Regions from separate parts of the Shewanella sp. MMG014 genome, predicted to be linked through region 2. Evidence: predicted binding sites of a transcription regulator. Region 2 holds the regulator's gene; the other holds the start of a gene.
The links. The regulator MetJ, encoded in region 2, represses methionine synthesis genes. The targets are predictions, from matches to a motif close to TAGACGTCTAGACGTCTA.
Positions count from the first base shown of each region.

Region 1: the regulator MetJ is predicted to act here: its motif matches at 2,258-2,275, upstream of msrA (peptide-methionine (S)-S-oxide reductase MsrA).

Region 1 covers NZ_JAGJDZ010000012.1:160,069-164,504, forward strand. Annotated here, with positions in the region: gene J8L86_RS17905 (GNAT family N-acetyltransferase) at 1-486, shown strand, start outside; gene trxB (thioredoxin-disulfide reductase) at 515-1,468, opposite strand; gene msrA (peptide-methionine (S)-S-oxide reductase MsrA) at 1,638-2,117, opposite strand; gene astE (succinylglutamate desuccinylase) at 2,289-3,320, shown strand; gene J8L86_RS17925 (thiamine pyrophosphate-dependent dehydrogenase E1 component subunit alpha) at 3,471-4,436, shown strand, end outside.
Region 2 covers NZ_JAGJDZ010000006.1:330,428-334,863, forward strand. Annotated here, with positions in the region: gene J8L86_RS12320 (bifunctional aspartate kinase/homoserine dehydrogenase II) at 1-1,240, opposite strand, end outside; gene metB (cystathionine gamma-synthase) at 1,294-2,454, opposite strand; gene metJ (met regulon transcriptional regulator MetJ) at 2,677-2,994, shown strand; gene J8L86_RS12335 (sulfite exporter TauE/SafE family protein) at 3,105-3,845, shown strand; gene J8L86_RS12340 (conjugal transfer protein TraF) at 3,888-4,436, opposite strand, start outside.

The DNA of each region.
Region 1 (4,436 bases), on a different contig from region 2:
GAGTTAGATCAAGACCCTGCTGTGATGCAATACATAAACGGTGGCAAAGTCACTTCAGCGCAAGAAATAAAAGACATTTTTATTCCGAGGTTAGCTAAATACATCAACCCAGAACGAGGTTGGGGACTTTGGAAAGTATCGCTTAAAGAGCATCCTAGTTCTTTTCTTGGTTGGATACTCATTCGACCTATGCATTTCTTCACTCTGTCTCCTTCATATTCTGATTTAGAAATTGGCTGGCGTTTTAAACAATCAACATGGGGCAGAGGAATAGCGACTGAAAGTGCAAAAGCTGTGATGGAGCATTTGCTTGCAACTCAGCAAAATATAAAGCACTTTTCCGCCATTGCAGATGAAGAAAACCTAGCTTCAATTAATATAATGAAAAAACTGGGTATGAAATATATTGAAAAACTGTCGCATCCAGATGTGGAAGGCGATGTAGACGTTGTTTTATATTCAAAAGACACAAAAAAAGCCAACTAAATAGTTGGCTTTTTTCTATAATAGCAATTTATTTTTGAGCGTCTAAGAAACGTTCAGCATCTAACGCTGCCATACAACCAGAACCGGCCGATGTAATAGCTTGACGATAATGTTGATCCATAACGTCACCACAAGCATAAATACCTTCAATACTCGTTTGCGTAGCATTGCCTTGTAGTCCACTATTTACAGTAATATAACCATGATTCATGGTTAATTGACCATCAAAAATACCGGTATTTGGACTATGACCAATAGCAATAAATACACCCGCAACGTCTAAATCTGAAATCGCACCATCTTTAGTACTCTTCATCTTTAGACCCGTAACACCCATATTATCGCCAACAACTTCATCGAGAGTTTGATCTAAATGTAGAATAATGTTGCCACTCGCTACTTTATCCATTAATCGGTTGATTAAGATTTTTTCAGAGCGGAAACTATCTCTACGATGAATCAAATGAACTTCTGATGCGATATTACTTAAATATAGTGCTTCTTCAACGGCAGTATTACCACCGCCTACAACGGCCACTTTTTGATTTCGATAAAAGAATCCGTCACACGTTGCACAAGCAGACACACCACGTCCCATGAATGCCTCTTCAGAAGGCAAACCTAGATATTTAGCCGATGCACCTGTTGCGATAATTAAGGCATCACAAGTGAATTCACCATTGTCACCTTTCAATTTAAATGGGCGCTCACTGAAATCAACTTCGTTAATATGGTCGAAGATAATCTCTGTATCAAACTTCTCAGCATGCTGCTGCATTCTTTCCATTAATGCAGGGCCAGTAAGATCATTCGCGTCACCAGGCCAGTTTTCAACTTCAGTCGTTGTCGTAAGCTGTCCACCTTGTTGCATACCAGTGATCATAACTGGTTTTAAATTTGCGCGTGCAGCATAAACTGCAGCCGTGTAACCAGCAGGGCCAGAACCTAATATCAGTAGGTTAATATGACGTGCTTGACTCATTGTTGTATATCTCCGTATTCATATGCCTAAGCAATTTGAATGGATTGTAGGGAATTTAACGGGGCGGGTAAAGCGCAGTTCGGTCTAACTTATAGATTGCTTTAATCGACTATGTACACAAAAGACACCAAAGTGGTGCCTTTTTATACTTATTTTCAGCGCTTACTTGTTAAAACGAAATATGACAGCTCGGCAAGTCATTCTTTTCTAGATAATTTTGGTGGTATTCTTCAGCAATGTGGAACCGCTTTAATGGTACAATTTCTGTAACAATTTGACGGTTTCCCCATTTGCTACTGGCGATTAATTGTTGTTTTGCTGACTCAGCTATTTCTTTTTGTTGATCATCATGGAAAAAGATAGTGCTTCTATACTGAGATCCAATATCTTCGCCTTGTTGATTCAAGGTCGTCGGATTGTGATTTTGCCAAAAAACAGCGACTAAGGTTTCGTACGAGACGATTGTTTCGTCAAATTCAACTTGAACGACTTCGGCATGGCCAGTGTTGCCCGCTTTAACTTCAGCATAAGTTTGGTATTGATCATTCCCGCCCATATAACCGCATTTGGCATCTAAAACACCTTCTACTTGTTTAAAGAAGTATTCGACGCCCCAAAAACAGCCTGCACCAAATGTTGCTAATGTCATAGTTATACCCATAAAGAAGTCTAGATGGCTAAAAGTATATTTGTTCACAGCAGGAATGCAAGCAAAGATTTACATTTTGTTAAATGACACTTAACGTTAGCGTCCATTGAATGTGTTAGAATCAACACGATTATGAAACCTATTCGTTTAAACGTCTTTCAAGGAGTCTTTGTGTTTCAGCAATTAATGGACGATCATGACTTTCTCGCTTTTACTTTGGCCAATATTGATAAGCCTTTAAAAAGCCAAGCATTCACATTATCAAATCAAACAACAGTCACAATCTTAGATAATGGTGTAATCAGCTTTAGCCCCGCATCTGGCTCTACAAAGGATGTGGTTTTATCATGTGCCATTCATGGTAATGAAACCGCGCCTATAGAAATATGTAACAAACTCATCAGTGATTTACTTACCTGTAAAATAGAAACGCTGCATCGCGTTTTATTCATTATTGGTAACCCTGATTCTATATTGACTCAAACACGCTTTGTTGAAGAGAACATGAACCGTTTGTTTTCAGGTGCTCATTCAGATGGGGAAGGGCTGATAAATAAAGAGCGAGTGAGAGCTAAAGCGCTTGAACAATACGTCAGTGATTTTTTCAATGACAATGATAACTCGCAGCGTATTCATTACGATTTGCACACAGCTATCAAGCCTTCAAAGCATGAAAAGTTTGCGATATATCCCTACAGACCAGGCAGAGCATTCAGTGCAAAACAAATAATGTTTTTAGCAGGCTGCGATGTAGATACGATTTTGTTTCATCACGAACCCACAACAACATTTAGTTATTTTTCATCAGAGCAATTTAAAGCTGATGCGTTTACCGTTGAGCTAGGTAAAGTTATGCCATTTGGTGAAAATGATATGCATAAATTTGCAAATACCCACAAAATGTTAGCGGCGCTTATTACTCAAACAGAACCAGAATTAGCCGTATTCGATAGCAATAAACTCAACTTGTATAAAGTATCACGTTCAATCAATAAGCATTTTGATGATTTTGCTTTTTCATTTTCTAAGACGACTGAAAACTTTACTGGGTTTGAGCAAGGCCAGACTTTAGCAATTGAAAACAATCAACAGATAAAGGTTATAGAGCCCTACGAAGCTATCGTTTTTCCAAATGAAAATGTACCTGTCGGGCAACGCACGGTATTATGTTTAGTACCAGCGCCCAATGAAGATATTCAATAACTTGTAAAGTTAGATATACAAATTTTTTGCAAGGTTATTTACCAACAAGAAAGCACATTAGTTGATAGTAAGTTTACGTTAACGTAATGTGCTTTCGCATATAATAAATTAAGCTTTATTTTATAAGGCCTCAGATAACAAGAGCATAATATGAGCAACGCACCGCTGAATAATGAAACAGTGCATCGTGTCAGCTTCTTAGACAAAGCGTCATTGCACATCCCTATTTTAAAAATTCTGCAAGCAGACGGTACCACATATGAAAATGCGGTGATGCCTGTCATTGATCAAGCACTCGCTGAACGTATTTACGACACTTGTGTATTTACCCGTGTTTTAGACGAACGTATGTTAAGTGCGCAGCGTCAAGGTCGGATTAGTTTTTACATGACCTGTACTGGTGAAGAAGCCTCAATTATTGGTAGTACAGCTGCGCTTGATGATGGCGACGTAATACTTGCCCAGTACCGTGAGCATGCTTCTTTACGCTATCGTGGTTTCACCACAGAGCAGTTCATGAATCAAATGTTCAGTAATGAGAAAGATTTAGGCAAAGGACGTCAAATGCCTATTCATTACGGCAGTAATGAACTTAATTATCAAACCATCTCTTCACCTCTAGCGACGCAAATTCCGCAAGCAACAGGTGTTGCTCATGCATTCAAGTTACAAGGTAAACGTAACGTAGCAATTTGCTACTTTGGTGAAGGTGCAGCTTCAGAAGGTGATTTTCATGCTGGCTTAAATATGGCCGCAGTGCTTAAGTCTCCGACTATCTTTTTCTGCCGTAACAACGGTTATGCCATTTCTACTCCAACCGAAGAGCAATTTGCTGGTAATGGTATTGCGAGTCGTGGTGTTGGTTATGGTATGCACACTATTAGAGTTGATGGTAATGACATGCTTGCAGTATTAGCTGCAACACAACAAGCTAGAGCTTATGCTCTTGAACATAATGCACCAGTGTTGATTGAAGCGATGACATATCGTCTTGGTGCGCATTCATCATCGGATGATCCTTCAGGTTATCGCTCTAAAGAAGAAGAAGCCAAGTGGGAACAACATGATCCCGTAAAACGCTTTAAGCTTTGGATGATCAATAAAGATTGGTTAAAC
Region 2 (4,436 bases):
CTAAGCTTAAATCATCTTGATAAAGCGGTTTTGCATCACGACTGAGTAAGCGAGCAAAACTGCGACGATAGTGCTCGGCATCAGCGCTAACCAAGGCGACTAATCCAAGCTCATCGCTCACATGAATATCACTGACATTAAGCGCTTGGGCGTGTAATTCAAGTAAGGTGTGCACTTGCTTTTGATTTTCAACAGTAAAAGCAAGTTCAACTTTATGGTGGGCAGATGTCCAATAAGCTAAAGGAAGGATCCCCTGTTGCGCTAATAATTCAATCAGGTTTTCTGTTGGTGATTGCAGCTTAATTTTAAACAGTACGACCTCATTTAAACTCGTTACAACCGGCGCACTTGCCGAAGAGCTTTGCGGCGCAATCAAGGTAAAATCAGTATGAGATGCATAGCTAGAACGAACAGCCAAACTGACATTGGTATCAAATAAAGGTTGTAATGTCCTGCTGTGAAGGACAGGAGAACCTAAATGAGCCAATCTATCCGCTTCCGCCAATGACATACTATTGAGTAACTTGGCATCATTGATTTTATTAGGGTCTGCATTAAACACCCCTTCAACATCAGTCCAAATAGTGACTCGTTCTATATCTGCTAAGCTCGCAATTAAGGTTGCGCTGTAATCAGAGCCATTTCGTCCAAGTAACAGAGTATCACCTTGCTGGTTAGCGCAAATAAAACCAGTAATGACTAATCGCTCATTGGGGTGCGCTTCAAGCAGTGCTTGCACTTTTTCACGTGATTGAGCTAATCGAATATTAGGCACTAAGCCTTCGTCAGCAACGAGAATTGAACAAGCATCAACATTGATTGCAGCAACACCTGATTCACGTAAAAGCGCAGCCATTAAGCGCGCAGACCAACGTTCACCAAAGCTGAGCACTTGGTTTAATTCGAATTCATTGCGCTGCTCAAGTGATAACAGGCTGATCAGTTGCGCCTTATCCGTTGATAGACGCTCACGTAAATCTCGGGCTTGTTCGTTAGAGAGCAGCTGCTCAATTAAGTTTTGCTGGTAGCTGATGAGAACTTGTAATTCTTCTTGCCATAATTCGCCCGTTTCCCGAAGCGACAACAGCTTGTATAGAAAGTTAGTGCTTTTTCCCGCAGCTGACACGACGACAAGATCGTCGCAGTTTCCATGAGTCAACAAAATATGGGCGACACGGCGATAACAATCTGCATCAGCAAGACTTGAACCACCAAACTTATGTAAATGACTGCGGGTCATTTTGTACTCCTTAAACCACTAAACTTTTGTGCAAAACGCTGACTGACACGGAACTATAATGCGGCAACTGCTGCGAGCCCGGCATTGATGTCATTCACTAAATCTTCTGCGTCTTCAATCCCGACAGATAGTCTCAGTAATGTATCTTTAATACCAGCTTCATAACGTGCTTCAGGCACCATTGCTCTATGGGTCATTGTTGCTGGGACGGCAACTAAGCTTTCCACTCCGCCTAAGCTTTCAGCAACACTGAAAATCGATAATGCATTTAAAAAGGCAACCACTTCCGCTTCGCCACCTTTAAGCTCAAAACTTAACATAGCACCAAAGCCTTTTTGCTGTTTGGCAGCAATATCGTGACCTGGATGGTCTTTTAAGCCGGGATAGTACACTTTTTCAACGACATCACTAGATTGCAACACGTCAATCACACGCTGAGCATTAGTTTGGTGCTCACGGATCCGCACGGCTAAAGTTCTAATACCACGCAGTGTTAAGTAACTGTCAAATGCAGAACCTGTTAGCCCTAAGGTATTTGACCACCAATGTAATAGCTCACCAAGCTCTGCATCTTTAGCGACAACGGCGCCGCCAACAACATCACTGTGGCCATTAATGTATTTAGTCGTTGAGTGCATCACGATATCAGCACCAAGTTCTAATGGCTGCTGTAAAATTGGAGATAAGAAAGTATTGTCGACTACAACAAGTGCATCAACAGCATGGCTTGCTTCAACGATGGCTTTAATATCCACAACCCGCAAAAGTGGGTTCGAAGGTGTTTCTAACCAGACCATTTTAGGCTTTTGCGCTATCGCTTCAGTGAGTGCTTTCTCGTCAGTTTGATCAACAACCAATAATTTAAATTGGCCTTTGTTGGCAAGATTTGTGAACAGTCGGTAACTACCACCATAACAGTCATGCGGTACCACGATTAAGTCATCAGGCCCAAGTAAACTGGTCACTAAGGTAATCGCGGCCATTCCTGTACAAGTTACAATCCCTGTCGCGCCATTTTCTAGTTTAGCGATTGCCTCTCCTAGTACACAACGAGTCGGATTACCTGAGCGGCTATAGTCGAATTCCCTAGGGTTGGTGTGTCCATCAAATGAATAATTTGTTGAAAGGTAAATCGGCGGGACTACCGCGCCATACTGAGTATCAGATTCGATACCTTGGCGAACTGCTAATGTAGCTGCGCGATGTTTTTTCATTGTAAGCTCCTCAAGATTGACACACTATAGAGTACACACCGTAGAGATGTCTAGATGGCTAAATGTACCTAAGCAAAGTTAGATCGTCAACACATATTAGACGTTTAGACGTCTAAACATAAAGAAATCTATTTGCATTCGTTATAGAATAGCAGCAATAATTTGACTGTAATAAATAAGCAGTTAAAATCTGCCACGAATCTATCGTATAAAGGTGAGTTAATGACTGAATGGAATGGCGACTATATCAGCCCATATGCCGAACATGGCAAAAAAAACGAACAAGTTAAAAAAATTACGGTATCCATTCCGTTAAAAGTGCTTAAAGTACTAACTGATGAACGTACTCGTCGTCAGGTGAACAACTTGCGCCATGCCACTAACAGTGAACTATTATGTGAAGCATTTTTGCACGCATATACAGGTCAGCCACTCCCTAACGATGAAGATTTATCTAAAGAAGGCCCAGATAGCATTCCAAGTGAGGCTAAAGCTCTTATGGATAAAATGGGCATCGAGTGGGAAGATTTAGACGAATAACCACTATTGAGCTTACTTTTATGTAAGCTCAATTTTATTCTGCATTTCTATTCGCATAAAATTTGTCGTACCAAATTTGCACCGACCTTAATTAAGTCAACGAGCACAGAATGGCATTTATCGATCCGCAAACCTTGATGCTTGCATCGGTTATCATATTTCTGGGCGCACTAACTCAGGGGCTAATAGGTTTTGGCTTAGCAGTGGTCGCCAGTCCACTGCTTTACATTATTGACCCTCAACTTGTTCCTGTTCCAGTTATTGCATGTGGATTTTCCATTGCATTAATAACGTTATTGCGAGAGCGAACCCCGCTCAAGTTTAATGGTTTACAATACGCCTTGCTCGGTCGAGTCCCTGGTGGTTTTCTTGGTGCTGGATTATTAATTTTTGCCCCACAAGCAGTATTAGGGCTAGCGATAGCCTTTATTGTGGCTACTGCAGTCATTCTTAGCATCTATAAAATTACCGCACCAGTAAATAAGATCACTTTGTTTATAGCAGGGGTTTTATCAGGAATATTTGGCAATATCGCTGCAATTGGTGGCCCACCTCTAGCAATATTACTTGCCGGAAAAGACGCACCACAGTTTCGTGCAGCCTTATCCATATTTTTTGTCTTTAGTTCTATGATTGCGATGTTGATACTCATTGTGGCGGGACTCGTTGAGCTAAAACATGTTTGGCTTTCATTGATGTTATTGCCGTCGGTGTTTTTAGGTAGCCTAGTGGCAGGAAAACTAACCAATAAAGTCGACAAAGAAAAAACCAGAATGGCAACATTAATGCTGTGTGGCCTGAGTGCTATCGTGCTAACAATTAAGTCAACGTTAGCTTTATCTATCAGTTAATCACGCCATAATTAAAGTCGCTGACGATCGTTAGGTCAGCACTCAGAAGTGGTAAGAGGTTTGTAATACTGCCCCTACAGCGTCATCTTCACCATAGCTACCACTCATGTCTAACTTAAATGCTTGCCCAATCGCAAAACCTGTACCAAATGAATATATATCAACACTGTTGTCTTTTAAGTCATGTCGATAACCCATTCTCAACGAGAGCCAATCAGTGGCTTTTAGCTCACCGCCTACACGCCAATACTGCACAGGATCAAACTCTTTAAATCGGGTTTGGTCGACTAAATCAATATCTGTGGTCAAGGTTACCGATGACCAATCGTAGGCAGCGCCTGCGGTAATTAATGGTTCCACTTGGTAGTGAAACTCTCGTCCTTGCGCTTCAACCGTTTTGACGGTTTGACTGAATAAGTTTCTGGCAGATAGCCCAATAGTTAATTTTTCAATAGGTTCAAATGCGACACCAACGTCCAAATTAAAAAGATTTTCATCGTTACGATATTTGTCATCATCAAAATCATCAGCGTCAAAATTGTTAGCATTAACTGAGTAATGGTAAGTATCAATTCGTTGAAACTTCGGTGA